Regions from separate parts of the Faunimonas sp. B44 genome, predicted to be linked through region 1. Evidence: predicted binding sites of a transcription regulator. Region 1 holds the regulator's gene; each other region holds the start of a gene.
The links. Region 1 encodes PhoB, which activates phosphate uptake and scavenging genes when phosphate is short. Its sites were predicted from a motif close to TGTCATNNANCTGTCAT; they were not measured.
Positions count from the first base shown of each region.

Region 2: the regulator PhoB is predicted to act here: its motif matches at 3,656-3,672, upstream of ACUN0C_RS04820 (PhoX family protein).
Region 3: the regulator PhoB is predicted to act here: its motif matches at 5,177-5,193, upstream of ACUN0C_RS17185 (YdcH family protein).

Region 1 is NZ_JBQYEX010000003.1:408,772-416,006, forward strand. It holds gene ACUN0C_RS08080 (phospholipase D-like domain-containing protein) at 1-1,335, opposite strand, end outside; gene ACUN0C_RS08085 (endonuclease/exonuclease/phosphatase family protein) at 1,377-2,207, opposite strand; tRNA gene ACUN0C_RS08090 (tRNA-Leu) at 2,373-2,458, opposite strand; gene ACUN0C_RS08095 (GcrA family cell cycle regulator) at 2,865-3,371, shown strand; gene phoB (phosphate regulon transcriptional regulator PhoB) at 3,407-4,108, opposite strand; gene phoU (phosphate signaling complex protein PhoU) at 4,110-4,817, opposite strand; gene pstB (phosphate ABC transporter ATP-binding protein PstB) at 4,832-5,707, opposite strand; gene pstA (phosphate ABC transporter permease PstA) at 5,731-7,011, opposite strand; gene pstC (phosphate ABC transporter permease subunit PstC) at 7,004-7,235, opposite strand, start outside.
Region 2 is NZ_JBQYEX010000002.1:331,145-338,379, reverse strand. It holds gene metW (methionine biosynthesis protein MetW) at 1-52, opposite strand, end outside; gene metX (homoserine O-acetyltransferase MetX) at 76-1,260, opposite strand; gene ACUN0C_RS04820 (PhoX family protein) at 1,582-3,570, opposite strand; gene ACUN0C_RS04815 (pyridoxal phosphate-dependent aminotransferase) at 3,833-4,933, shown strand; gene ACUN0C_RS04810 (prephenate/arogenate dehydrogenase family protein) at 4,936-5,853, shown strand; gene ACUN0C_RS04805 (PAS domain S-box protein) at 5,857-7,235, opposite strand, start outside.
Region 3 is NZ_JBQYEX010000014.1:20,770-28,004, forward strand. It holds gene tkt (transketolase) at 1-692, opposite strand, end outside; gene ACUN0C_RS17155 (DUF4164 family protein) at 965-1,246, shown strand; gene zapA (cell division protein ZapA) at 1,252-1,632, shown strand; gene ACUN0C_RS17165 (sulfite exporter TauE/SafE family protein) at 1,646-2,404, shown strand; gene ACUN0C_RS17170 (acyl-CoA synthetase) at 2,498-4,147, shown strand; gene ACUN0C_RS17175 (MarC family protein) at 4,153-4,767, opposite strand; gene ACUN0C_RS17180 (YdcH family protein) at 4,886-5,065, opposite strand; gene ACUN0C_RS17185 (YdcH family protein) at 5,281-5,505, shown strand; gene purE (5-(carboxyamino)imidazole ribonucleotide mutase) at 5,627-6,094, shown strand; gene ACUN0C_RS17195 (5-(carboxyamino)imidazole ribonucleotide synthase) at 6,081-7,181, shown strand.

The sequences.
Region 1 (7,235 bases):
GATCAGGCTGCCGGTCTCGGCATGGGCGGCTGCCAAAGCGGCGGGATCCGCGCCGGCGTGCTCGGCAAGAATCCCAATGCCGAACGCCCAGATCGCCTGCCGCGTCGCCTCGTCGTTCGCCGCCCCCGGCTGCGCCTCGATGGCGAGATCGCATTCGGTGTCGAACCCGATCGACCGGTTGCTGATGTTCGATGTCCCGACGCGGAGCAGCCGGTCGTCGATGACCGAGACCTTCGAGTGGATGATGACCGCCTGCCCGGCGTCATTGTAGGGCGCGAGGATGCGGAACCGGCCGTGGCGGTCGGCCTTGCGCAGCCGCTCGACCTGCACGGTGCGCACGGTGTCCATCGCGATCCGCTCGAAGCGGCCGGGGCTCTGCTCCGGATTGACGACGATCACCTCCGGCCCGTCCGGCTCGGCCAGGCGCTTCTCGAGGGCGGCGATGATCGGGTCCCCGGTGAAGTACTGGTTCTCCAGGAAGATGGTCCGCCGGGCATCGAGGATCATGTCGACGAAGAGCGCGCCGCTCTCGCGCACGGCCGGCGCGCCGTACCATTCCGGCTCGGTGCGGGCGATACCGACCGGGACGTCGGTCATGTCCACTGCCAGATGGTCGGGCCAGCAATCGTGCTCGCCCTTCGCGGTGGTGACGGTTTCCCCGATCGCGAGCCGCCAGCGCTCGCGCGCGATCGCCGACAGCGCGTCCACGACCGGACCTTCCACCGCCATGGTGACGTCGTGGCGCGGCGGATAGGGCGAGCCGTCCGGATCGATCCGGCACGGGTCGTCGGCGACGTGGCCCGGCCGGTCCCAGCGGTTGCAGCCGAAATCCATGCCGCCGCAGAAGGCGATGCGGTCGTCGACGATGAGGAGCTTCTGGTGATGCGATGCGCCGGCGAGATGGGTCCCGTCGAGCTTGAGGTTCATGCGGACGTCGGTCACCCAGTCCCTGATGCGGAGCGCGAGCTTCGGATGCTTGGCGATCCCGAGCGGAAGCGGCATGTCCCATCTCAGGACGCGCACCTCGAGGCCGGGCCTGTGCGCCACGAGCCATTCCAGGAGATCGCCGAGCCGGTCGGGCTCCTCGGCATCGTTTCGATGAGGCTCGAGCCGGATGCGCGGGTCGTAGTCCCATCCAATCAGCATGATGGAGCGCTCGGCCTTGCGCATGGCCGCCTTGGCAGCCGCGAAATAGCTGATCGCGTCGACCAGCAGGGCCGCCCGCGTCGCACGCTCCACGCGCCAGCAATTGCGGCCGGGCACCAGGATGGAGGCAGCCGATGACGGCGGCGCGGCGGCGGCGCCGGGAAGCGGGGGCGCCAGCTCGGATTTCATCTGTTCACTCCTTGCGGGCCAGTCGGCTCTCCGCCGCGAGATCAGTCATTCCAGCTGCACACCGCCTTCAACGGCAGATGATCGGAAGCGACCCGGGCGTCGGCCGAGCGATGCGCGGCGACATGGTCCATGCTGGTGCCGTTCACGAAGATCCGGTCGAGCGGCAAGAGGGGCCGCCAGGTCGGGAACGTCGCCAGCTGGGGCGACGGCTGCAGCTGCCCCATCAGCGGCCGCAGGCTGCCCCCGCGCGGGCGCCACTCGTTGAGATCGCCGAGGAGGACGCAAGGCGTGTCGCTTTCGGCGCGCGCCCTGAGGAGCGCGAGCAGCTGCTGGACCTGGGTATGGCGCTCGCGGACGCTCAGGCCGAGATGGGTCGCGACAACGCGCAGTCGCCTGCTTCCCAGCGCGACTTCCACGTCGATCGCGCCGCGCGGTTCGCGCCAGGCAGTGAAGGACAGGTCCATCCGATGCGAGCGCAGGATCGGGTACCGGCTGAGCACCACGTTTCCGAACGAGCCGGAATGGTCGACCACGTTCGGCCCGGGCACCGCATGATATCCCGTGAGCTTGGCCAGGTACTCGAACTGGTCGACCCAGCCTCGGCCGGACTTCACCCGCCGCGAATCCACCTCCTGAAGGGCGATGATGTCGGCGTCGAGCTCGGAAAGCACCGCCGCCACGCGTTCGGGGTCGCGGCGGCCGTCGAGCCCGACGCAGGAATGGATGTTGTAGGTGGCGATCGTGAAGCCGTCTGCGTCGAGCGCCGGCACCGCCGACCAATCCCGCGCGGCTACCGTGCCGGCAGGCTCGACATCTTCGATCCGTTCGAGAGCGTCCAGTCCGGGGGGAGATCGTCTTTTGCGCAGCCGCATGCAGTGTCCAGATATTCGATGCGGGGATCAACGCAAGAGCAGAGACGAGGTTCGCGCGTGCGACACGTTACTTTGCCGGCCGGATGAGCCGATGCGGCTCCTTCCCGCGAAGCCGGCAAAGACCTGAGCCGGCCCGGCCACGCCTGCGCGGCAGGCGATAGCGGTTGGTGCCCCTGGCCGGACTCGAACCAGCACGCCCTTGCAGGCAACAGATTTTGAGTCTGCCGCGTCTACCATTCCGCCACAGGGGCCCCGGGCGCGCGGCGGATCATACGGACGGCCGCCCGCGCGTCAATGACGCGACGGACAACGCGTCGGTCGTTCAGAGGCGCGCGGGCGCACACCGGCGAGCCTCTGGCCCGTTCGATCACCTCGCCGTCGACGGACGGGATTCCGCGGCAGGCAGTCCGGGCATGCTGCTGGTGTGGCATTCCCGACTCACTTCCGCGCATCTCGCAACGAAAGCCTTGGAAAAGATTCGGCGACTCTTGTGAGCGAGTCACGGCACCTATAGTTTCCGAGCTGCAAAGCACGAGATGTCGTGCGGCGGACAGAATTCCGATCAAGTTCTAGCGTTTGGCGCGGACGCTTCGGCATTCGCGAACAGCTCGGGATTCCGTCCGGATGCGGCAGGAAACAAGGTGCCAAGGAGACCCCATGTCCTGGACCGACGACCGAGTGGAGCTTTTGAGGAGGCTCTGGCAGGAAGGCAGGAGCGCGAGCCAGATCGCCGCGGAACTTGCCGGCGGCGTCACCCGCAACGCGGTGATCGGCAAGATCCACCGGCTGGGGCTTTCCGGCCGCGGTCAGCCGACCTCGACGGTGAAGCGGCAGCGCCGGACCGCCGTTGCGGCAACGCCTGCCCCCCGCAAACCGAGGATGCACCCGGTCGCAGGCGCTCTCGCGCTCGACACGATCGAAGACGTCGAAATGCTGCCGGTCGTTCAGCACAAGAACGCCGTGGTGGTCCCGATCGCCAAGCGCCTGCCGATCGAGAAGCTCACCGAGCATACGTGCAAGTGGCCGATCGGCGATCCCGGCCATTCCGACTTCCACTTCTGCGGGCACCAGTCGCTCGAAGGCCTGCCCTATTGCGAGTACCATGCGGGCGTCGCCTACCAGACACCCGATCCGCGCCGCCGGGCGAAGCGCGCCCACGCCTGAGGCCAAAACGGGCGCGCCGGCGTCCGGAGCGGCGCTCAGGCGCGTTCGAACTGCTCGTTGAAGGAATAGCCGGCGCCGCGGACCGTGCGGATCGGATCGCGAGCCCGGCCGCGGTTCAGGGCGCGCCTCAGCCGGCCTACATGGACGTCGACCGTTCTCTCGTCGACATAGACGTCCCGCCCCCACACGCCGTCGAGCAGCTGTTCGCGGCTGAACACCCTGCCCGGGCTCTTCATCAGGAATTCGAGCAGCCGGAACTCCGTCGGGCCGAGGTGGATCTCGCGGCCGCCGCGGCGGACGCGCACGGTTTCCCGGTCGAGCTCGAGGTCGCCAGCCTTAAGGACGGTGCTCACCGCGTCCGGGCGGACGCGCCGGAGGATGGCCTTGATGCGGGCCATCAGCTCGGGGACCGAGAAGGGCTTGACGACGAAGTCGTCGGCACCCGTGGCGAGGCCACGGATGCGCTCGTCCTCCTCGCCGCGCGCCGTCAACATCACGATCGGGAGGAGTGCCGTCTCCCCGCGAGTCCGCAGCCGGCGACAGAGCTCGATGCCGGACAGGCCCGGCAGCATCCAGTCGAGGAGCAGCAGGTCCGGCTGCCGCTCGCGCAGACGGATTTCCGCCTCATCGCCGCGGGCGATCGTCTCGACGTCGAACCCCTCCGCCTCGAGGTTGTAGCGGAGCAGGATCGCGAGCGGCTCCTCGTCCTCGACCACGAGGACCTGCGGCTTCGGCATTTCAGGCCTGCTCCGCCTGCGTCAGGCGGGTGGTGCTGCTCTCGCGGGACTCGTCGAAGGGCTGGCCGGTGACCAGGTAGCAGATCGTCTCCGCGACGTTGGTGGCATGGTCGCCGATCCGTTCGATGTTCTTCGCGCAGAACAGGAGATGCGTGCACATGCCGATATTGCGCGGGTCCTCCATCATGTAGGTCAGGAGTTCCCGGAAAAGCGACGTATAGACGGCGTCGATCTCGTCGTCCTTTGCCCAGACCTCGCGCGCCTTCTCCACATCCCGCGTGGCGTAGCTGTCGAGCACCAGCTTCAGCTGCTCGAGCGCGAGCGTGGAAAGATGCTCCACCCCGACATAGACTCGCTGGCCGAACTTCTGCGCGTCGATCGCGAGCGCGCGGCGCGCAATGTTCTTGCCGAGGTCGGCGACCCGCTCGAGGTCGTTCGAGATCCTGAGCGCGGCGATGATCTCGCGCAGGTCCTGGGCCATCGGCTGACGGCGGGCGATGACGAGGATCGCCTTCTCCTCGATCTCGCGCTCCATCTCGTCGACCTTCTTGTCGGCCGAGATGCAGTCCTGCGCGAGTTCGGGATCGGACTTCAGCAGAGCGCTCACCGACCGGCCGACGAGCTGCTCGGCGAGGCCACCCATGGTGGCGATCAGGCTGGAGAGCTCGTTCAGCTCGTCGTCGAAGGAGGTGACGATGTGTTGCTTCATTCTGCGTCCTCCGCTCAGCCGAACCGGCCGGTGATGTAGTCCTGAGTCCGCTGGTCGTGCGGATTCGTGAACATCATGTCGGTCGGGCCCTCCTCCACAAGGTAGCCGAGATGGAACATCGCCGTGCGTTGCGAGACGCGCGCCGCCTGCTGCATCGAGTGGGTCACGATCACGATCGCGTAGTTCTCGCGCAGCTCGTCGATCAGCTCCTCGACGCGGGCGGTGGCGATCGGGTCGAGCGCCGAGCACGGCTCGTCCATCAGGATCACTTCGGGGTTCGTGGCAATGGCGCGCGCAATGCAGAGCCGCTGCTGCTGCCCGCCCGACAGCCCGGTTCCGGGCTCGTGCAGCCGATCCTTGACCTCGTCGAAGAGCGCCGCACGCTTGAGCGCACCGGCGACGATCTCCTCCAGTTCCGACTTGTTGCGGGCCAGGCCGTGGATGCGCGGCCCGTAGGCGACGTTCTCGTAGATCGACTTCGGGAACGGGTTCGGCTTCTGGAACACCATGCCGATGCGCGCCCTGATCTCCACCACGTCGACCTCCGGCGCATAGATGTCCTGGCCGTCCAGCTCGACCGAGCCGGTGACGCGCGCGATGTCGATCGTGTCGTTCATCCGGTTGAGGCAGCGCAGATAGGTGGACTTGCCGCAGCCGGACGGCCCGATGAGCGCGATGACCTCGCGATTGGGAATGTCGAGGTCGACCGAAAAGAGCGCCTGCTTCTCGCCATAGAAGACGGAGACCTGCCGCGTCTTCAGCTTCACCGGCGCCTGGTCCGGCGCCTTCGCCGCCGCCTCCCTGGCCTGCGCGATCAGCGTCTCGCGGTCCGCCGGCTCCTCGGCTGCCACCCCGATCGGGATCGTGGCGTTCCGCTCTTCCGTCGTCATCGTCATCCTCATCGTCATTGTGCTCACCAGCGGCGTTCGAACCGCTGCCGCAGGAAGATCGCGACCGCGTTCATGAGAAGGAGGAAGCCGAGAAGGACCATGATCCCGGCCGAGGTGCGCGCGACGAAGCCGCGCTCAGGGCTGTCGGCCCAGATGAAGATCTGGGTCGGCAGGGCGGTCGAGGAGTCCAGGATGCCGCCAGGCGGGCTCGTGATGAAGGCGTTCATGCCGATCAGCAGGAGCGGCGCGGTCTCGCCGAGCGCCTGGGCGAGGCCGATGATCGTTCCGGTCAGGATGCCCGGGATCGCGAGCGGCAGCACGTGATGGAGCACCATCTCGTGCTTGGAGGCGCCGATGCCGAGCGCGGCCTCCCGGATCGACGGCGGAACGGCCTTCAGAGCCGCGCGGGTAACGATGATCATCGTCGGCAGGGTCATCAGCGCGAGCACCATGCCGCCGACGAGCGGCGCCGAACGCGGCAGGCCGAACCAGCCGAGGAAGACGGCGAGGCCGAGCAGGCCGAACACCACGGACGGCACGGCCGCCAAGTTGTTGATGTTCACCTCGATGAGCGCCGTCCATCGGTTCTTTGGGGCGAACTCCTCCAGATAGATCGCCGCGGCGATGCCGATCGGGAAGCTCAGGAGGAAGCAGACGAGGAGCGCGAAGAAGGAGCCGACGATCGCCCCGGACAAGCCGGCCAGCTCCGGGAAACGGCTGTCCGCGTTGAAGAACAGGCCCCAGTTGAAGGGCTGGGTGATGCGGCCGTCTGCCTCGAGCGCATCGAACCACGCGATCTGCTGGTCGCTCACCCGGCGAAACCGCTCGGGCGTGTCGCGGCTGATGTTGCCTTTCGCGAGCTGGTCGAACGGATCGGAGACGGGAATCTCGACCCGCACGGTCTGCCCGATCCAGGACGGGTTGGCGACGACCATGTCGCGCAGCACGAACTGCGCACCGCCGCTGATCATGGCATTGAGGGCGCGCTGGTCGCGTCCCTCGATCCCCGGGAACAGGCTGCCCAGCGCGTCCCTCAGGACCGCTTCGTACCGGGCCCTGAACAGGTTCTCGGGGTCGATCCGCTCCGGATCGAGGTTCACGTCGAGTGCGATCTGGGTTTGCTTGAATGCCGGCAGGCCGGTCACGACAATCGATGTGACGAGCGTCCCGAGCAGCAGCACGGCCGCGCCGATCGCCGCAATGCCGAACCAACGCAGCCGACGGTCGGCGGCGTAGCGCTTCCGCCGGAGGCGCACGGCGGCATCGGACGAGAGCCGGTGCCCGGCGGTGGTCGAGCTATTCATAGCGTTCCCGGTATTTCTGCACGATGCGCAACGCGATCACGTTGAGGCTCAGCGTGATCAGGAAGAGGAGGAGGCCGAGCGCGAAGGCAGCGAGCGTCTTCGGGCTGTCGAATTCCGTGTCTCCGATCAGGAGCGTCACGATCTGGACGGTCACTGTCGTGACCGAATCGAGCGGGTTGAAGGTGAGCGTGGCAATGAGCCCGGCCGCCATGACGACGATCATC
Region 2 (7,235 bases), on a different contig from region 1:
TCACGAAATGGGCGACGACGTCGAGGTCGACGCGTTCCGGATCGGCCCGCATCGTGCCGTTCAGGCCGGTGTTCGTCACGCGATTTCCCGCTTGCGCGCCGCCCCGGCGAGGAATCCGGACATCGTCGCATGCATCTCGGGCTCGTCGAGCAGGAAGGAATCGTGGCCCTTGTCGGTCGCGATCTCGACGAAGGAGACGTTCGCGCCGGCCGCGTTCAGCGCGTGCACGATGGTGCGGTTCTCCGAAGTGGGAAACAGCCAATCGGAGGTGAAGGACATGACGCAGAAGCGGGTGCGCGACCCCTTGAACGCATTTGCGAGAACGCCGCCGTAATCCGCTGCCAGATCGAAATAATCCATCGCCCGCGTCATGTAGAGATAGGAATTGGCGTCGAACCTGTCGACGAAGGTCATGCCCTGGTGGCGCAGATAGGATTCGATCTGGAAGTCCGCGTCGAATCCGAACGTGATGGCGAGCCGGTCCTGCAGGTTCCGCCCGAACTTGCGGTGCAGCGCCTCGTCGGAAAGATAGGTGATGTGGGCCGCCATGCGGGCGACGGCGAGGCCCTTGCGCGGGCTGCGGCCGAGCGTGAGGTAATTGCCGCCGCACCAGTCCGGGTCGGCCATCACCGCCTGGCGGCCGACCTCGTGGAAGGCGATGTTCTGCGAGGAGTGGCGCGCCGCCGTGGCGATCGGGATCGCCGCGAACACCCGGTCGGGATAGGCCGCCGCCCATTGCAGCACCTGCATCCCGCCCATGGACCCGCCGATGACGGCGAAGAGCGTGTCGATGCCGAGCCGGTCGACCAGCATCGCCTGGGCGCGCACCATGTCGGGAATGGTGACGACGGGCAGGGACAGCGCGTAGGGCTCGCCGCTCGACGGATCGAGGGAGGCCGGGCCGGTCGTCCCCATGCAGCCGCCGAGCACGTTCGCGCAGATCACGAAATAGCGCTCGGTGTCGACCGGCCGTCCGGGCCCCACCATCAGCGACCACCAGCCGCCCTTTCCGGTCACCGGGTGGACGTTGGCGACGTGCTGGTCGCCCGTCAGCGCATGGCAGATCAGGACCGCGTTCGACCTGTCGGCATTGAGCGCGCCATAGGTCTGGTAGGCGATCTGGAAGGACGTGAGCGAACCGCCGGAATCGAGTGCCAGCGGCTCGTCCGGACCGAAGCAGGCGACGAGGCTCGAAGGCGTCTGCGCCTCGGTCAGGCGCAACGCCTCGCTTCCGTTCGTGACCTGGTCCGCCGCTCTCATCCCGGTTCCGCCCGTTGGGCTGCCCGCTTTGGGAGCCAATCCCCCGCCTGTCAAGCGCGGAGTGGGACGGCCGGGCCCGGCCGACCCGACCCGTCTCTGACGGCGTGCTCGGCGGCCTTGTGCAGCAGCTCCTCGAGTTCGGCGAAAGCGTTCTCGACGGGGCTGAAGCCGGGGCTGCGGCGCAACGGCGCGAATGCCCGGACGCGAAGATCGCTTGGTCCCGCTCTCGGCGTCTCCGCCGGCCTCTTTGGCCGGCGGGTGGCTTGGTCGGAACCGGACGCGCGGGGAATTCCCCACGATCCGATCGGTTGGGCGCGAACCCTAGAGGGCGATCTTGCCGCCGCCCTGGCGCGTGATCACCACGACCGAGGGCCGGGTCGGCATGTCGTCGCGGAAATCCGGCCAGCGGGTCGAGAGGTCCTCGTAATAGGACGGGCGGCCGAAGCCTTCCCAGTCCTCGCCGCCGTCGGCGGGGTGCTGCACGGCCAGGAACATGGTCTCCATGTCCTCGGTGAGGAGGGGGCCGCACATCTCCGCGCCGACGGGCACGCGGTAGAAGAGCTTGGACGTGGCGCGGGCCTCGCCCTCGGTGTCCACCGCCCACAGGCCGTCGGTCCGGCCGGTCTTCTTCGGCGAGTTGCCGTCCGTCGAGACCCAGAGCCGCCCCTCCGCGTCGATGGCGCAATTGTCCGGCATGCCGAACCAGCCGTTTGCGGTCGTTGCGGTCGAGAAGGAGGCGCCGACCTCAGCCACGCTCGGGTCGCCGCACTTCAGGAGAACCTCCCAGGCGCCTTCCGTGGCCGTGAAATCGCCGCCGTCCTCGGCGATCTCGATGATGTGGCCGAAGGCGTTCGCCGCGCGCGGATTGGCGGCGTCGACCTGGTCGTCCTTGCGCCGGCTGTTGTTGGTGAGCATCACGTAGACCTTGCCGGTCTTGCCGTTCGGCTCGACGTCCTCCGGCCGGTCCATCTTGGTCGCGCCGAGGAGGTCGCCGGCCCGGCGCGCCTCGATCACCACGTCGGCCTGGCTCTGGAAGCCGTTCTCCGCCGTCAGCGGGCCTTCGCCGTGGACGAGTGGCAGCCATTGCATGCGGCCGTCCTCGCCGAATTTCGCCACGTAGAGCGTGCCCTCGTCGAGGAGGTCCATGTTGGTGGCGCGGTCGTCGGGATCGTAGGTGCCCGCCGTCACGAACTTGTACACGTAGTCGAAGCGCTCGTCGTCGCCCATGTAGAAGACGACGCGGCCGTCCGCGGCGACGATCGACTCCGCGCCCTCATGCTTGAAGCGGCCGAGCGCGGTGCGCTTCTTCGGGACCGCGTTGGCGTCGTGCGGATCGACCTCGACGATCCAGCCGAACCGGTTCGCCTCGTTCGGCTCCTTGGAGACGTCGAAGCGGTCGTAGTGGTTCGACCAGTCGTAGGTGCCTTGGGGCACGCCGACGCGCTTGTAGTTCACCGCCTCGGCATGATCGGCCGGCAGCTCGCCGCCGAAATAGCCGTGGAAGTTCTCTTCAGCCAGGATGTACGTGCCCCAGGGCGTGACGCCGCCGGCGCAGTTGTTGATCGTGCCGAGCACGCGCGTTCCGGTCGGATCCGCGCTCGTCTGGAGCCGCGGGCTGCCTGCGGCGGGCCCGGTGATCTCCATCTCCGTGTCGGCGGTGATGCGGCGGTTGTAGGGCGAGTCCTTCACCACCTGCCACTTGCCGCCGTCCTTGCGGATCTCGACGATCGTGCCGCCATGCGCGGCCATCTCGACGTCGACCCGCTCCTTGGTGGCCGGCGCGATCTGCGGCTTGCCGTCGACGATCTCGACGATGCCCGGGAACATCAGCTGCTCGGCCGTGTATTCGTGGTTGACGACCAGCAGGCCGCGCGTGTTCGACCCCTCGAGCGGGATGAAGCCGACATAGTCGTTGTTGTAGCCGAACTGCCGGCGCTGTTTCTCCGCGGTCTGCGCCACCGGGTCGAACTCCGGCGCGTCCGGGAAGATCGGATCGCCCCAGCGCAGCAGGACGTCGGCGTCGTAGCCCTCGGCGACGTGGTGATCGGCGTCGACGCCGGCCTCGACCTCCTTGAAGCTGAAGGCGGAACCGCCGTTCGCCCTGGCCTGGTCCGCCGTCATCAGCGCCAGCGGGCTGACGGTCGCGGAGATCGCCGAGACGGCGAGCGCGCCCTTCAGCAGACCGCGGCGGGAGAAGCGGGCGGCGATGATCTCGCCCATGGTCGGATTGCCGGTGGGGTTGAGCGGCTCGCCGGCCGCCGCCTCCAGCAGGCTGGTCCGGAAACCGGGATGGTTCGCGTGCTCGTTCATGTGTCGGCCCCTGAAAAGATGACTGGCTGACTCCACTTTGTTTGGAGTCATTCCAAACTGGCTAGGGGCGCTCCGTGACAGGCGCTTGTCAGCCCGATGACACTTCTGCCGACGGCGTCCGATGGCGTCGCTCCGGGCGGGGCCTGCGACTCTCCCTTTGCCTTCGCATCCGCCGGCGGCTATCACCTGCCGTCCTCCCGGAGTGATCGAAGAAGGGCGTCCGCTCGGCGGTGCGCCCTGCGGAAGCCTGCAAGAGCCGTCCATGACCGAAAAGATGCGTCCCGAGCCGCGGCCGGGTGTCCTCGAGATCGCGGCCTACGTGCCCGGCGACGACCGGAGCGCGGCCGCGAAAGTGTTCAAGCTGTCGTCCAACGAGACGCCGCTCGGGCCGAGCCCGCGCGCCGTGGAGGCCTACCGCGCCAACGCCGACCGGCTGCACGTCTATCCGGAGGGCTCGTCCCGGCTCCTGCGCGAGGCGATCGCCGCCGCACACGGGATCGGCGCGGAGCGCATCGTCTGCGGCAACGGCTCCGACGAGCTGCTCACGCTCATCGCCCAGACCTATCTCCGGCCCGGCGACGAGGCCGTCTACAGCGCGCACGGCTTCCTCGTCTACCGCATCGCCATCCTCGCCGCCGGCGGCGTGCCCGTCGTCGCGCCGGAGCGCGAGGAGACCGCCGACGTCGACGCCATCCTCGCCGCCGTCACGCCGCGCACGCGGATCGTCTACCTCGCCAACCCGAACAACCCGACCGGCACCTACCTGCCGTATGCCGAGGTGAAGCGGCTGCACGCGGCGCTGCCCGGCAACGTCCTCCTCGTGCTCGACGCCGCCTACGCGGAATACGTCCGCCGCAACGACTATTCGAGCGGGCTGGAGCTCGCCGCCGAGGCCGACAACGTGGTGATGACGCGGACCTTCTCGAAGATCCACGGGCTCGCCAATCTGCGGCTCGGCTGGGCGTTCGGGCCGGCTCACGTCGTCGACGCGCTGAACCGCACCCGCGGCCCGTTCAACGTGACCGGCCCGGCGCTCGCCGCGGGCGTCGAGGCGGCCGCCGACCGCGCCCATGTCGAGGCGGCGGTCGCCCACAATTCGGAATGGCTCGCCTGGGTCTCCGCCGAGCTCGCCCGCCTCGGGCTGCGCGTCACCCCGAGCGTCGGCAATTTCGTGCTGATCCACTTCCCGGCGGAGCCGGGCCGGGGCGCCGTCGCGGCCGACCGCTTCCTGCGCGAGCGCGGCTTCGTGCTTCGCCGCGTCGCCGGCTACGGGCTGCCGGACGCGCTGCGCATGACGATCGGCAGCGCGGAGGCGAACCGCGGCGCCGTCGCGGCCCTCTCCGACTTCCTCGGCGGGGCGTGACGATGCCTGTCCGTTTCGAGCGGCTGGCGCTGATCGGCATCGGCCTGATCGGCTCCTCCATTGCGCGCGCGGCGCGGCAGGCCGGCATCGTCGGCAGCATCGCCGTGCAGAGCCGCCGGCCGGAGACGGTGGCGACCGCCGAACGGCTCGGCCTCGGCGACGATTACACCACCGACATCGCCGAAGCGGTGGCGGGGGCGGACCTCGTCGTCGCCTGCGTGCCGGTCGGCGCGTGCGAGGCGGTGGCGAAGGCGATGGCCCCGCATCTCGCCGACGGCGCCATCGTGTCCGACGTCGGTTCGGTGAAGGCCGCCGTCATCCGCCAGATGGAGCCGCACCTTCCCGACCGCGTCCATTTCGTGCCGGCGCATCCGGTCGCCGGGACGGAGCATTCCGGGCCGGAGGCCGGCTTCGCCGAGCTCTTCCGGAACCGCTGGTGCATCCTGACCCCGCTGCCGGGCACCGACCCGGACGCGACCGCACGGCTTCGGGCGTTCTGGGAGGCGCTCGGCTCGAACGTCGAGGCCATGCCGGCCGAGCATCACGACATGGTGCTCGCCATCACCAGCCACGTGCCGCACCTCATCGCCTACAACATCGTCGGCACGGCCGCCCATCTCGAGGAGGTCACCCAGTCGGAGGTGATGAAGTTCGCCGCCGGCGGCTTCCGCGACTTCACCCGCATCGCCGCCTCGGACCCGACCATGTGGCGCGACGTCTTCCTCAACAACAGGGAAGCGGTGCTGGAGATGCTCGCCCGCTTCAACGAGGACCTGACGACCCTTCAGCGCGCAATCCGCTGGGGCGACGGCGACACGCTGCTCGAGCTCTTCACGCGCACCCGCGCGATCCGCCGCGGCATCATCGAGGCCGGCCAGGAGGTCGCGGCGCCGGATTTCGGCCGCCAGGCGATGCGGTAGCGCTCACCCGGGCGTTCCTTCGGATCGCGCCTCGCCTGTCGTGTCGGCACAGCGCTGCGCACGCTCCGGCCGATGCAGCGCCGAGGCGAGCGTATGGCCGAGCGTCTCCATGCGGTAGGGTTTGCGCAGGACCGGCAGGCCGAGCTCCGCCGCGGTCGAGAGCGACTGGCCGTCATAGCCGGTGGTGAGCACGATCGGCAGCCCCGGCCTGCGCCTGCCGATCTCGCGTGCGAGCTTCGTGCCGTCGAGCCCGCCCGGCATCAGGATGTCGGAGAAGACGATGTCGATCCTGCGCCCGTCGGCCAGGGCGCCGAGCGCGGCCGCGGCGTTCGCGACGCGCGTGACCCGATAGCCGAGCTGGCCGATCATGTCGGCGACGAGCGCGGCGACCTCGTCGTCGTCCTCCACCAGCAGGACGCTCGCGCCGGCGGCAGGGCCGTCGGGGGGAGGGGCGGCCGACCGGCCGAACTCTGCCGCGCCGGCGGCGGCCACGCTCCGTTCGGCGCGTGGCAGGAGTATCGTCACCGTCGTTCCGGCGCCGACGGCGCTGTCGATCTGGACGATGCCGCCCGACTGCTTGGCGAAGCCGTAGATCTGGGCGAGGCCGAGCCCCGATCCCTTGCCGATGTCCTTGGTCGTGAAGAAGGGCTCGAACACCCTGGCGATCACCTCCGGGGCCATCCCGGTCCCGGTGTCCGAGACCGACAGGCGCACGAAGTCCCCCGCGATCTCTTCGAGCGCGAGCGCCGGGGCGTTCTCCGCCCGGATGGAGAGAACGCCGCCGTCCGGCATCGCATCGCGCGCGTTCACGGCGAGGTTGAGGACCGCGACCTCGAGCTGGGTGGGATCGACGTCGACGGCCCAAAGGTCGGGCGCGAACTCCATCGTGACCTCGATGTCGCCGCGCAGGCTGCGCGCGAGCAGTTCGCCCATGGCGCCGATCTGCTGATGAAGCAGCAGCGGCTCCGGCTCCAGCGCCTGCCGGCGCGCGAAGGTGAGAAGCTGGCGGGTGAGGGCCGCGCCGCGGTCGACAGCCTGGCGCATGCCGTCCATCACCCGCTGCCGCCGCTCCGGATCGTCGTGCCGGAAGAGCATGTCCAGGCCGCCGGAAATGGCCATCAGGAGGTTGTTGAAGTCGTGCGCGACGCCGCCGGTGAGCTGCCCGACCGCTTCCATCTTCTGGGCCTGGGCGAGGGCGCCCTGCGCCTCGCTCAGTTCGGTGGTGCGCTCCAGGACGCGCGCCTCGAGCGTTTCGTTCAGTCGCCGGAGCTCCGCTTCGGCGCGCTTGCGGTCGCTGATGTCGCGGGCGAAGGCCTGCCAGCGCCCGTCGGCGAGGACGCGGGCGGTGATCTCCACGTCGATGGCGGAACCGTCCTTGCAGC
Region 3 (7,235 bases), on a different contig from region 1:
GCATCGGCGAGCGCGGCGTCGATGTCGTCCGGCGCGTGGCCGTCGATCCGGACCGTGTTCCAGCCCGACGCCGCGAAGCGGGCGAGCTGGTCCGTCGAATCCGACAGCGCGATGTCGCCGTCGATCGTGATCTTGTTGTCGTCGAAGAGGACGATCAGGCGGTTGAGCTTCAGATGCCCGGCAAGCGCGATCGCCTCCTGGCTGATCCCCTCCATGAGGTCGCCGTCGGAGGCGAGCACATAGGTGTAATGGTCGACGACGCCGTCGCCGAACCGGGCGTTCATGACCCGCTCGGCGAGCGCCATGCCGACCGCCGTGGCGAGGCCCTGGCCAAGCGGCCCGGTCGTCGTCTCTATCCCGCTCGCATGGCCGTATTCCGGATGGCCCGCCGTGCGCGAACCGAGCTGACGGAAGCGCTTGATCTCCTCCATCGTCATGTCCTCGTAGCCGAGGAGATGGAGGAGCGCGTAAAGCAGCATCGACCCGTGCCCGGCCGAAAGCACGAAGCGGTCGCGGTCGGGCCAGAGCGGATCCTTGGGGTCGAACTTCAGGTGACGGGTGAAGAGCACGGTGACGAGGTCGGCCGCGCCCATGGGAAGGCCGGGGTGCCCGGACTTGGCGGCCTGCACGGCGTCCATGGCGAGCGCGCGGATCGCATTGGCCATCAACGCGTGCTTCTCTGCGTCGGTCATCAGCAACTCTTCTTGGTGGTGGTCGAGACTGCGATCGCCTCCCAACGCGCAGCTTTCCGCTGTCTCGGCGGGCGGACACATATCAGCTTGCCCCAGCATGTCAAAGATGCCGATCGGTCGCGGGCGCGACGGAACGCCCGCCAAAGGCGAGTTCATGCGCTGCGGCAGATCGCGGCCTGCAAGCTCTTGAACGTCAACGGCGCTTCGCCGCATAAGGGGAACCCGAAGGGGTGCGTCGCGACGGCCCGGCAGCAGGCGGACAACCGCAGACCATGTCAGACTCGGCGGCACGAGCGATCGCACGGATGGACCACGCGCTGGGCGAGCTGGAGTCTCTGCTGGTTCGGGCTCTGGACGACCGGGAGCAGGCGGGCCGGCTCGCCTCCGAGGTTAAGACGCTCGGCGTCGAACGGGCGAGGATCACAGACGCCCTCGATCGGGCCGAGGCGAAGATCGAGCGGCTCGAGCACGTGAACCGCGAAGTCTCGCGCCGCCTGGTGGCCGCGATGGAGACCATCCGCCAGGTTCTTCGGCCGGAGGACAGCACGCAGTGACATCAATGGCGCAAGTGACGGTCACCGTTAACGGCCGAACCTACCGGATGGCGTGCGGGGAGGGGCAGGAGGATCACCTGCTCGCGCTCAGCGAGCGCTTCGACGGGACGATTTCGGAGCTCAAGGGTGCGGTCGGCGAGGTCGGCGACCAGCGCCTCCTCGTGATGGCCGGCATCCTCACGACCGACCGGCTGGACGAGACCGAAAAGCGCCTGAAGGCGGCGGAGGCGGAGCTCGAGAGGCTGCGCGGGTCCCGGCGCGACATCGCGACCCATTACGAGGCGGTCGAGGCCGGCCTGATCGAGAGCCTCGAGACCGCTGCCGCGCGGATCGAGGATCTGGCGCAGAGGCTGCGGGGGCAGGACGGGACCGAGCCGCAATCCTGACCAGCCCCGCCCGATGATCACCGATTCCTGGTTCTATCTCTTCGCCGTTCCGGCGGTGGTCCTCGTCGGGTTCGGCAAGGGGAGCTTCGGCGGAGCCGCCGCCATTTTCGGCGTGCCGCTGATGTCTTTCGCCATTTCTCCGGTCCAGGCGGCGGCGATCATGCTGCCGGTGCTCCTCGCCATGGACGTGATCGGCCTCTATGCTTGGCGCGGGACGTTCGATCCGAAGAGCCTCTGGATCCTGCTGCCCTCGGCCTGCATCGGGGTCGCGGCGGGATGGCTCCTCGCGAGCACCGCGAACGACGATCTGGTCCGCCTGGTGGTCGGGCTGGTCGCCTTCTCCTTCGCGGTGAACCACTGGATCGGCCCGGTTCGCAGCACGGCGCCGCGCGGGCACAACGTGGTGAAGGGCTGGATCTGCGGCGCGCTGTCGGGCTTCACCAGCTTCGTCAGCCATGCCGGGGGGCCGATCTACCAGCTCTACACGGTCCCGCTCCGGCAGGAGCCGGGCATCTATGTGGGCACCGCGATCATCTTCTTCGCGGCGGTCAATCTCGCGAAGGTGCCGCCCTATCTGCTGCTCGGCCAGTTTTCCGCGGAGAACCTCGTCACCGCGGCCGTGCTGACGCCGCCGGCGCTCGCGGCGACCTATGCCGGCGCGAAGGTGGCGCGGTGGATGAACGCCGAGCTTTTCTACCGCATCATCTATATCCTGATCTTCCTGGTTTCGCTGAAGCTCCTCTGGGACGGAGCGGTCGGCCTGTTCGGCTGAACACGCGGCGCGGCGGGGCCGTTGCGTGGCGATGGCGGCCATTGCTAGCGTGACGGACGCGGCGCGCATGCGCCCATCGGGGAGGGAAGGGCGATGCCGGACCAAGTCTCGCATTACGACGTCGGCCTGGACCGCACGCCGGCCAATTACCAGCCGCTCACGCCACTGAGCTTTCTGGAGCGGGCCGCGAGCGTCTTTCCCGATCATGTGGCGATCGTCCACGGCGCGCAGCGGATTTCCTACGCGGAATTCCACGGCCGCGCCCTGCGGCTCGCCTCGGCGCTGTCGCGGCGCGGAATCGTCCGCCGCGATACCGTCTCCGTCATGCTCTCCAACACGCCGGCCATGCTCGACGCCCATTACGGCGTGCCGATGACGGGGGCCGTGCTCCACTCGATCAACACGCGGCTGGATGCGGCGGCGATCGCCTTCCAGCTCGACCACGCGGGTTCGAAGCTCGTCATCGTCGACCGCGAGTTCGCCGACGTCATGCGGGCCGCGCTCGCGATGGCAGCGGTGCGCGCGGTCGTCGTCGATTTCGACGACCCGGAGTTTCCGGCGGACGCCCCGGTGCCGAAGGGCGATCCCGTCGGCAATCTCGACTACGCCGCGCTGCTGGAAGAAGGCGATCCCGGCTTCGCCTGGTCGCCGCCGGCCGACGAGTGGGACGCCATCGCCCTCAACTACACGTCAGGGACCACGGGCAACCCGAAGGGCGTCGTCTATCACCACCGGGGCGCCACGCTGATGTGCTACGCGAACGCGCTCGCCGGCAGCATGGGAAAGCATCCCGTTTATCTCTGGACGCTGCCGATGTTCCATTGCAACGGCTGGTGCTTCCCCTGGACGCTGTCCGCGCTCGCCGGCACCCATGTCTGCCTGCGATGGGTGCGGGCGGGCGCGATGTACGACGCGATCGCCGATCACGGCGTGACGCATCTTTGCGGCGCCCCGATCGTCATGTCGTCGCTCCTGAACGCACCGGAGCCGGAGCGCCGGAGTTTCTCGCAGACGGTGACCTTCATGACCGCGGCTGCTCCGCCGCCCGAAGCCGTGCTCGCCGGAATGGCCGAGGCGGGTTTCGCAGTGACGCATCTCTACGGGCTCACGGAGACGTACGGGCCGGCCGTGGTGAACGAATGGAAGGTCGATTGGGACTGCCTTTCCGGGCCGGAGCGGGCCGTGCGCAAGGCGCGTCAGGGCGTCCGCTACACCGCGCTCGAGGCGCTCTCGGTGCGCGATCCGGAGACGCTGGAGCCGGTGCCGGCGGACGGCGAGACGATCGGCGAGGTCATGTTCCGCGGCAACATCGTCATGAAGGGCTACCTCAAGAACGAACCCGCGACGGAGGAGGCGCTCGCCGGCGGCTGGTTCCATTCCGGCGATCTCGGCGTCATGCACCCGGACGGCTACATCCAGCTCAAGGACCGCGCGAAGGACATCATCATTTCGGGCGGCGAGAACATCTCCTCGATCGAGGTGGAGGATGCTCTCTACAAGCATCCCGCCGTCGCCGCGGTCGCCGTCGTCGCCAAGCCGGACGAGCGCTGGGGCGAGACGCCCTGCGCCTTCGTCGAGCTGAAGCCCGGAAGGAGCGCGACCGCGGAGGAGCTCGTGGCCTTCGCGCGCGAGCGGCTGGCGCACTACAAGTGCCCGCGCCACGTCGTGTTCGCGGAGATCCCGAAGACGTCCACAGGCAAGATCCAGAAGTTCAGGCTGCGCGACGCGGCCCGGGACGTCTGAACGGATCAGCCGAGGCCGAACCGGCTTTCGATCCCGGTAATCACCGTGGAGACGGCGAGGGCGGACAGGATGAGCCCCATCACGCGGCTGACGATCGCCGCACCGGCATTGCCGATCAGGCGCTGAATCGGGCCGGCGGCGAGCATGAGCGCCAGCGTGATCGACAGGACGGCAAGGACGATGATCCCGGTCGTCACCTGGTCCATCACGGGATGCGTGCGGTTGTCGGTGAGGACGACGACCGACAGCATCGCTCCCGGTCCCGCGATCGAGGGGATTGCGAGCGGATAGACGGCCAGTTCGACGTCTGATCTCGGGATCGCCTCCGTCTCCGTCTCCTGCTTGGCATGGCCGAAGATCATGGAAAGCGCGAAGAGGAAGAGGATGATGCCGCCGGCGATCTGGAAGTCGGCGAGCTGGATCCCGATCGCATCGAGCACCAGCTGCCCGAGCACCAGGAACCCGATCAGGACCCCGGCTGCGACGAGAGTCGCCTTGATCGCGACGGACCGGCGCTTCTCAGGCGCCAGGAGCGCAGTGACGGCGAGATAGACCGGGACTGTGCCGATCGGATCCACCACCGTGAACACGGTCGCGAATTCCTGGATGAGTTCGTCCATGGTTTCCAAGGCAGCCTCCCTCCGGCGCAATTTCGCGACGAATGCTGAAGGAAGCGGAAACCGGCCACGAAAAAGGGCGCCGCGAAGGCGCCCTGGAGGACTGGACTGGTCCCGAGTCTCAGTGGACGGACTGGGACTGCTTCAAACGCGCGATCTCATCCTTGATATGCAGCTTACGTCGCTTGAGGGTGGCGATTTCCATCTCGTCGTTGCCGGGATGGGCCTGCGCTTCCGCGATCTCTCGCTTCAGCGACTGGTGACGCCGTTCGAGCTCTGCAAGATGCGATTCGAGGGACATTCGCGCCTCCTTGGTCGGTGCCAACGTGAAGAGCATGACATAAAGAGGTGCCCCTGTCGAAGGTTGCCGCAAGGGAACCTCTGCGGCCGGCCCGGCTTCGCGGCGCCGATCACGACGGAACGGTGACAGGCGAGTTTGGTCGAAACGGGGCGGGGCTCATGTTCCGGTCGGGCCATGCGCATGGTATGATCGCGGCCGTTCAGCAGGGGCCCGGAATGACCGATCAGGACGGCGTGATCCGCGCGGCGGACTTCGCGATCAGAGCCGAGCTGGCGCAGTTGCGGCAGGAGCATCGCGACCTCGATTCCGCCATCGACGCGCTCCAGGACCAGCCGCGCCTCGACAATCTCCAGATCCAGCGCCTGAAGAAGCGGAAGCTTCTCCTGAAGGACAGGATTTCATCGCTCGAGGACAAGCTTCTGCCCGACATCATCGCGTGAGACCCCTGCGGCGCGCCGCCGGTTGCCGGAACGGCAAGGCTCCGTTATGCGGGCGGTTTCCTCCGAAGGAGCGAGCGCCTTGAAGGTCGGGTCGTCGATTCCTGCGCCGGTCGCAATCGTCATGGGAAGCCAGTCGGACTGGCCGACCATGCGCCATGCCGCGGAGCGGCTGGACGATCTCGGCGTGGCTTACGAGGCGCGGATCGTTTCGGCCCACCGCACGCCCGAGCGCCTCTACGCGTTCGCCAAGGCTGCTCGCGCAGAAGGCCGCAAGGTGATCATCGCCGGCGCGGGCGGGGCGGCGCATCTCCCCGGAATGGTCGCGGCGATGACCACGCTGCCCGTCCTGGGCGTGCCGGTGGAATCGAAGGCGCTGAGGGGCCAGGACAGCCTCCTCTCGATCGTCCAGATGCCGGCCGGGGTGCCCGTGGGCACGCTTGCGATCGGCCCGGCGGGCGCCGCGAATGCCGGGCTCCTGGCCGCGTCCATCCTGGCGCTGTCCGATGAGGGCCTCGCCGAGCGGCTGCAGCGCTGGCGCGCGGCCCGGACGGCCGAAGTGGCGGAGCATCCGGCCGATGCCGTCGAGTGACGCGCCGGGCGCGCTGCCGCCGGGCTCCACGATCGGCATTCTGGGCGGCGGCCAGCTCGGCCGCATGCTGGCGCTCGCCGCCGCCCGGCTCGGGCTGCGCACGCATGTCTATTGCCCGGACGCTGACAGCCCGGCCTTCGACGTTTCGGCCGGGCACACGCAGGCCGCCTATGACGACGGTGCCGCCCTCGATGCCTTCGCTTGCGCCGTCGATGTCGTCACGTACGAGTTCGAGAACGTCCCCGTCGCCGCCGCCGAGCGGCTGGCGGCGAAGGTGCCGGTGCGGCCGGGCGCTCGCGCGCTCGCAATTGCCCAGGACAGGCTGGACGAGAAACGGTTCCTGTCCGAGGCGGGCATCGCGGTGGCGCCCTATGCGGCGGTCGACGACGCGACGGGGCTCGACGCGGCGGTGGCGGCGCTCGGCCTGCCCGCGATTTTGAAGACCCGCCGGTTCGGCTATGACGGCAAGGGCCAGGCGGCGATCAGGGCCGATGCCGACACGGCCGCCGGCTTCGCTGCGATCGGCGGCGCGCCGGCGGTGCTGGAAGGCCTCGTCCGCTTCGCGCGCGAGGTGTCCGTGATCGCCGTCCGGGGGCTGGACGGCCGGATGGCGAGCTACGACCTCGTCGAGAACGTTCACCGGGACCACATCCTGCACACCTCCACCGTGCCGGCACGGGTGCGCTCCGGGACCGAGGCCGAAGCGCGGGCGATCGCGGAACGCATCCTCTCTGCGCTCGATTATGTCGGGGTGATCGGGATCGAGTTCTTCGTCGTGGAGGAGGGTGCGCGCGAACGCCTCCTCGTCAACGAGCTCGCGCCGCGCGTCCACAATTCCGGCCATTGGACGGAGGACGCCTGCGCCGTCTCGCAGTTCGAGAACCATGTTCGCGCGGTTGCGGGCTGGCCGCTCGGGCCGACGGCGCGGCACGCCGACGTGGTGATGACGAACCTGATCGGGGCAGAGGCGGCCGACTGGCCTTCGCTCGCCGCCGATCCCGATGCGCGGCTGCATCTCTACGGCAAACGGGAGATCCGTGCGGGGCGGAAGATGGGCCACGTCAACCGGCTCGCCCGCCGCGCCTGAGCCTTGCCTCGGCCGGGGAAGTATGGTGCAAGGCGCGAGCCTCCGCCCGGCGCG